Linked DNA regions of Hoeflea sp. 108. The protein of the gene in region 1 interacts with the protein of each later gene in a pairwise test. Links are inferred from orthologs where the notes say so. Each region holds a gene or a part of one and is shown in the gene's direction. Other genes may lie near its edges. The genes, in order: secA and ybgC.

Region 1 (3,617 bases):
AGGAACGCCATCTGACGCTGGAACTCAGGCGCCTTGTCGAGGCCTTCGGTGACGGCCTGGGCTGCCATCAGGCGGATCTCGATGATCGAGGAAAGGGCCGCCGCACGGCGCTGCTCGGGCGGCAGGCGGCCGAACTGAGCGCCAAGGTCGCCTTCGGCGAGCGTGATGTCGGCTTCGGTGATCGGCTGGCCGTTGACGGTCGCAACGACCGCGTTCGGATCAACCGCTGCCGCGGCAGGCGCCGCCGGCTGGGCAGCAGGAGCGCTCTCCTGCGCTGCGAGCGGAAGCGACGACAGCGCTACGAGCCCGGCAGCGAGCCCGATACGGGCAAGCGAGGCGCTACGGAACGAAAAAGACATCTAGACTCTCCGGTGGGTAATGACCGCGCATCCAAATCAACGCGAATGTGGCGGAATTTGGCGTCTCCGGCAGGCTCTCTGCAACGTTGACATAAGTTGTGCCCCCTCTTATCTGTCCATCGTCTTCGCGTCCAGAAGGGTTTTTCCGGGCGCTTTTCGTGTTGAGTCTGCCACCCTATGTTCCCAGGCAGGTTCGGCCGGCGGACAGTCGGCTTCATTCGAATTGAAAGGACCACTTGATGGTCAGTCTCGGCGGTCTCGCCCGTAAGATTTTCGGTTCCTCCAACGACCGCCGCGTCAAGTCGACCCGGCCCCGGGTGGAAGCGATCACTGCAATGGAAAATGAACTGCAGGCGCTGACCGACGACCAGCTTCGGGCGCGGACCGAGCAGTTCCGCCAGGACATCGCCAACGGCGCCTCGCTCGACGACCTTCTGGTCCCTGCCTTCGCCACGGTGCGCGAAGGCGCCAAGCGCGCGCTCGGCATGCGTCCCTTCGACGTCCAGATGATCGGCGGCATGGTGTTGCACGGCCGCGGCATCGCCGAGATGCGCACCGGTGAAGGCAAGACGCTCGTCGCCACCCTGCCCGTCTACCTCAATGCCTTGACCGGCAAGGGCGTGCACGTCGTCACCGTCAACGACTACCTCGCCCGCCGCGACGCCGAATGGATGGGCCGTCTCTACAAGTTCCTCGGCCTGTCGGTCGGCATCATCGTGCACGGCCTGTCCGACGAAGAGCGCCGCGAAGCTTATGCCTGCGACATCACCTACGCCACCAACAACGAACTCGGCTTCGACTACCTGCGCGACAACATGAAGTACGAGCGCGCCCAGATGGTGCAGCGCGGTCACTTCTTTGCGATCGTCGACGAAGTCGACTCGATCCTGGTCGACGAGGCCCGCACGCCGCTGATCATTTCCGGTCCGCTCGAGGACCGCTCGGAAATGTACAACACGGTCGACGCCTTCCTCCTCAACCTGGTTCCGTCTGACTACGAGGTCGACGAGAAGCAGAAGACTGCCATCTTCACCGAAGAAGGCACCGAGAAGATGGAGAACCTGCTGCGCGCCGCCGGCCTGCTCAAGGGCGAGTCGCTGTACGACGTCGAGAACGTCGCCATGGTCCATCACGTCAACAACGCGCTGAAGGCCCATCGCCTGTTCCAGAAGGACAAGGACTACATCGTCAAGGACGGCGAAATCGTCATCATCGACGAGTTCACCGGCCGCATGATGCCGGGCCGCCGTTTCTCGGAAGGCCTGCACCAGGCACTCGAAGCCAAGGAACACGTGGCGATCCAGCCGGAAAACCAGACGCTGGCCTCGGTCACCTTCCAGAACTACTTCCGCATGTACGAAAAGCTCGCCGGCATGACCGGTACGGCGCTGACGGAAGCGGAAGAATTCGGCAACATCTACAATCTCGACGTGACCGAGGTTCCGACCAACCTGCCTGTCAGCCGTATCGACGAGGACGACGAGGTCTACCGGACCGTCGAGGAGAAGTACAAGGCGATCGTCCGCGAGATCCGCGAGGCCAACGCCAAGGGCCAGCCGACGCTCGTCGGCACCACCTCGATCGAGAAGTCCGAGCAGCTGGCCGAGCGCCTGCGCAAGGACGGCTTCAAGAACTTCGAGGTGCTGAACGCCCGTCACCACGAGCGCGAAGCCTCGATCGTCGCCCAGGCCGGCAAGCCCGGCGCGATCACCATCGCCACCAACATGGCCGGCCGCGGCACCGACATCCAGCTCGGCGGCAACGCCGACATGCGCATCGCCGAGGAGCTCGCCGACCTGCCTGAAGGCCCCGAGCGCAGCGCCCGCGAAAAGGCGATCCGCGAAGACGTCGCCCGTCTCAAGGAAAAGGCCCTGGCCGCAGGCGGCCTCTACGTGCTGGCCACCGAACGCCATGAAAGCCGCCGCATCGACAACCAGCTGCGTGGCCGTTCGGGCCGCCAGGGCGATCCGGGCCGCTCGAAGTTCTTCCTGTCGCTGCAGGACGACCTGATGCGCATCTTCGGCTCCGAGCGCATGGACGGCATGCTGCAGAAGCTCGGCCTCAAGGAAGACGAGGCCATCATCCACCCCTGGATCAACAAGGCGCTGGAAAAGGCCCAGAAGAAGGTCGAGGCGCGCAACTTCGACATCCGCAAGAACCTGCTCAAATATGACGACGTGCAGAACGACCAGCGCAAGGTGGTGTTCGAGCAGCGCATCGAGCTGATGGATGCGACGAGCCTGTCGGATACCGTTGCCGAAATGCGCAACGACGTGATCGACGATCTGGTCGCCAAGCACATCCCCGAAAACGCCTATGCCGAGCAGTGGGACGTGGCCGGCCTCAAGGAAAGCGTTCTTCAGAACCTCAATCTCGACCTGCCGGTCGACGAATGGGCCAAGGAAGAAGGCATCGCCGAGGAAGAGGTGCACGAGCGCATCACCGCCGCCGCCAACCAGGCAGCCGCCGACCGCGCCGAGCGCTTCGGCCCCGACGTCATGACCTATGTCGAACGCTCCGTGGTGCTGCAGACGCTCGACCACCTGTGGCGCGAGCACCTGGTCAATCTGGACCACCTGCGCTCCGTCGTCGGCTTCCGCGGCTACGCCCAGCGTGACCCGCTGAACGAGTACAAGGGCGAAGCCTTCGAGCTGTTCCAGGCGATGCTCGGCAATCTCCGCCAGGCCGTGACCCAGCAGCTGATGCGCGTCGAACTGGTGCGCCAGGCCGCGGACGCCCCGCCGCCGGAAGCGCCCGAGATGTTCGGCCATCACATCGACGGCACGACCGGCGAGGACGATTTCGGCGAAGGCTCGGTGGCCGTGCTTGCCGACAGCCGCGTGGTCGCCGCCGAAGACCGCAACCCCAACGATCCCTCGACCTGGGGCCGCGTCGGCCGCAACGAGGCCTGCCCCTGCGGTTCGGGCAAGAAGTACAAGCACTGCCACGGCACCTTCGCCTGATCGGCAGCGACGACACTGATTTGAGACGGCGGCCCTTGGGCCGCCGTTTTGTTTGGGCATGCGGCTCAGCCGGCTTCGCTGTCGGCCAATTCGATCAGGTTGCGCAGCGCCGCAACACCCATGCTGTTGATATGCCGGCGGCCGAGCGCGATGTTCATGCGCATGGCGATTTCCTGCGGATCGGCTCCGCGCAACTCAGCCAGTCTTTCGATGCCGATTTCCTCGAGATAGCGGATCATCGTCGGACCGATCGAATGGGCCCTCAGCATCGATTTGCGTTCGTCTTCCGAGATCA
Region 2 (3,092 bases), 440 kb from region 1 along the record:
TTCTTCGCCCCCCAGGCGGCGACCTGGGCGAAGGGCGCGTCGAGTTCGACTGCCAGTTTTTCCTTGCTGTCGATTGTGGCGACCTGCTCGTCGAGATAGCTGAGCAGGCCCGGACGGCGCAGCACCGGGGCTTCCGCCCTGATCTTCTTCCTGACGTTGTCGAGCGTGGCATCGAGTTCTGCGCGCGGCGCCTCGTGCGGCGGATAGGGGAGCCCGGTGACATAGGGAATGAAGTCGCCGGCCCAGGTAGCGCCCTGATGGGTAAGCAGGAACGGCGCGTAGGAATGGAAGGTCCAGATCACATTGTCGTCAGGGATGGCCTTCGGGTCGACTGACGCCAATCCCTCGGCGCTTGCCCAGCAGCCACCGGAGAGTACGAGCGTCAGCCGCGTCGCCGATGCGCGCGCGGCCGCATAAAGCCGCTGCTGCCGCTCCGGCCAGACCTTTTTCTCACCCGGCTCGCAGTCGACGACGGGCTCGTTCATCAATTCGAACGCGACCTGCTCCGGATTCTCCTTGGTAAGGGTCAGCGCCATCTGTCGGACGATCTCGACATAGCGGTCGAATTGTCCGGGATCGGCCATCACTTCGGTCATGCCGATCTGGCCGTTGCCGCCCGACTGGATCAAATGGAGATCGACGACCACTTTGAGGCCCGCGGCATTGATCGCGCGCGCCGCGTCAAGAACGCTCGCGAAAAGTTGTTCGTGCAACGGCACTGCCTTTTCGGACAGGAAAACCGAGGGATCGACGGGCATACGCACAAAGTCGAAGCCGTCGGCGACAAGCGCCTTGAGGTCGGCTTCGGTCAGGTTCTTGCGCCATTCCGGAAAGGGCAAGAGCACGTCCGCCTCGCCCCAGCGATCCTCACCCGGCCAGGTGTCCCAGATGTCGAGATTGATGCCGCGCTTCATCGAGAAGCTGGCGGCGGAGGCCGGAGCGAGCGAGAGAACCAGCGCGAGCGTCGCCGTCAGTGAGGTCTTGAACATCGCCGTTATTGCTGCCATCGGGTTGCCGGACTGGACAAGACTGGTGCCCGCAAGACCGGAAAAAGGAAAGCCCCATGGCCGATCATGGTGAACAGGACACGCTTGCTTCGGGACTTTCCGGCGCGCTGACGTCGTTCGGACATCGGCTGATGGCGCGGGTCTATTATGCCGACACCGACTTTTCCGGCGTGGTCTACCATGCCCGCTATCTCGAATTCTTCGAACGCGGCCGCTCCGATTTCCTGCGCCTCGCCGGCGTCCACCACACCGAGCTTGCCGACGGCAAGCATGGCGAAAAGATCGTCTGGGTGGTGCGTCGCATGGAAATTGACTTCCGCGGCCCGGCCAAGATCGACGACGTGCTGACCATCGAAACGCGCACGGTGGAGATTTCAGGCGCCCGGATCACCATGGCCCAGCAGCTCAAGCGTGGCGGCGACGTGCTGGTCGAGGCGCGGGTGGAGGCCGCCATCATCGGTGAGAACGGCCGCCCCCGGCGCTTTCCCAGGGACTGGATCGAAGCCTTCATGCCACGCGGCTGAGGCCGCACTACAAGCTTCCCGTGACATCGACCTGCGAATGCGGAGGTTGACCGAGAGTCATCAGGAACGGCCCGAGATACTAACCCATCCTTAACCATAACCGTCCATTAAGGGCGAGGTGAAAGTCGTAAGGATTACGAGCGGCCTTCCTTTCACCAAATTTCGCCCCGAAAAGGCCGCGAAAGGCGCATTTTGGGGCACTTCCGGAAGCTTCGCGCGAACGGACCACAATGGGATGATGCGCAAGGGCTAGCCATGAGCCTGTTTTGAACTTGGGATCGCAATGACCCTACCCGGCTGCAAGGCGGCCCGATCCGAAATTCAAAGCAGGCTCTGTAGCCAGGCCCGGAAATCTTAAGGACTGTTTCAAGATGGAAAACCTACCTCTCGCTCAGCATGGCGCCGACGTGTCGATCTGGGCGCTGTTCTGGCAGGCCGGCTGGGTCGTCAAGCTGGTGATGCTGGGCCTGCTCGGCGCTTCGGTCTGGACCTGGGCGATCGTCGTCGACAAGGTCATCTCCTACAACCGCATGCGTGCGGCGCTGAATCGCTTCGAGCAGATCTTCTGGTCGGGCCAGTCGCTGGAAGAGCTTTACCGCAACCTCTCCGATCGCAAGACCACGGGCATGAGCGCGATCTTCGTCGCCGCCATGCGTGAATGGAAGAAGAGCTTCGAGAAGGGCGCCAAGTCACCGCTTGGCCTGCAGACCCGCATCGACAAGGCCATGGACCTTGCGCTGACCCGCGAGATGGAACGTCTCGAAGGCCGCCTCGGCTTCCTCGCCACCATCGGCTCGGCAGCTCCCTTCATCGGCCTGTTCGGCACCGTCATCGGCATCATGACCTCGTTCCAGGCCATCGCCGGCTCCAAGTCGACAAACCTCGCCGTCGTCGCCCCGGGTATCGCCGAAGCGCTGCTGGCGACCGCCATCGGCCTGCTCGCCGCTATCCCTGCCGTCATCGCCTACAACAAGCTGTCATCCGACGCCGGCAAGCTGGCGGCGCGCATGGAAGGCTTCGCCGACGAATTCTCCGCCATACTGTCGCGCCAAATCGATGAAAAAGTCGCGCAGCGGGCGGCCTGAGGAGTAGACCATGGGAATGTCAGTTGGCGCAGGCGGCGGTGGCCGCGGCGGACGCGGGCGGCGGGGACGCCGTCATGCGCTGGTTTCCGAGATCAACGTCACGCCTCTGGTCGACGTCATGCTGGTGCTGCTCATCATCTTCATGGTGGCCGCACCGATGATGACCGTGGGCGTGCCCATCGACCTGCCGGAAACGCAGGCCAAGGCGCTCAATTCCGACACGCAGCCGATCACCGTCTCGGTCAACCAGGGCGGCCAGATCTATCTGCAGGAAACCGAGATCGCGCTTGAAGAGGTCGTGCCGAAACTCGAGGCCATCGCCAAGACCGGCTACGAGGAGCGCATCTATGTGCGCGGCGACAAGACCGCCGACTACGGCACGGTGATGCAGGTCATGGCCCGCATCTCGGCCGCTGGTTACAAGAACCTCGGCCTCGTCACCCTTCAGGAACAGGACAAGTAGTCCGCGAAAATGA

What was found.
Region 2: the proteins of secA (region 1) and ybgC interact in binary tests that used the Escherichia coli proteins (3 or more experiments, as listed by UniProt). The link is inferred for Hoeflea sp. 108 from one-to-one orthologs.

The regions. Positions count from the first base shown.
Region 1 is NZ_KB890024.1:4,085,512-4,089,128, forward strand. The notes cover bases 223-3,522. They hold secA (preprotein translocase subunit SecA), read left to right. Parts: upstream 223-598; coding sequence 599-3,322; downstream 3,323-3,522. Other genes in these bases: B015_RS0120200 (peptidylprolyl isomerase), read right to left, coding at 223-359; B015_RS0120210 (hypothetical protein), read right to left, coding at 3,388-3,522. Outside these bases: more of B015_RS0120200, read right to left, coding at 1-222; more of B015_RS0120210, read right to left, coding at 3,523-3,617. UniProt on the Escherichia coli protein: Required for protein export, interacts with the SecYEG preprotein conducting channel.
Region 2 is NZ_KB890024.1:4,523,468-4,526,559, forward strand. What follows is about bases 23-2,797. They hold ybgC (tol-pal system-associated acyl-CoA thioesterase), read left to right. Parts: upstream 23-1,063; coding sequence 1,064-1,531; downstream 1,532-2,797. Other genes in these bases: B015_RS0122525 (cellulase family glycosylhydrolase), read right to left, coding at 23-1,007; tolQ (protein TolQ), read left to right, coding at 1,903-2,616; tolR (protein TolR), read left to right, coding at 2,627-2,797. In the rest of the region: more of B015_RS0122525, read right to left, coding at 1-22; more of tolR, read left to right, coding at 2,798-3,079; B015_RS0122545 (hypothetical protein), read left to right, coding at 3,089-3,092.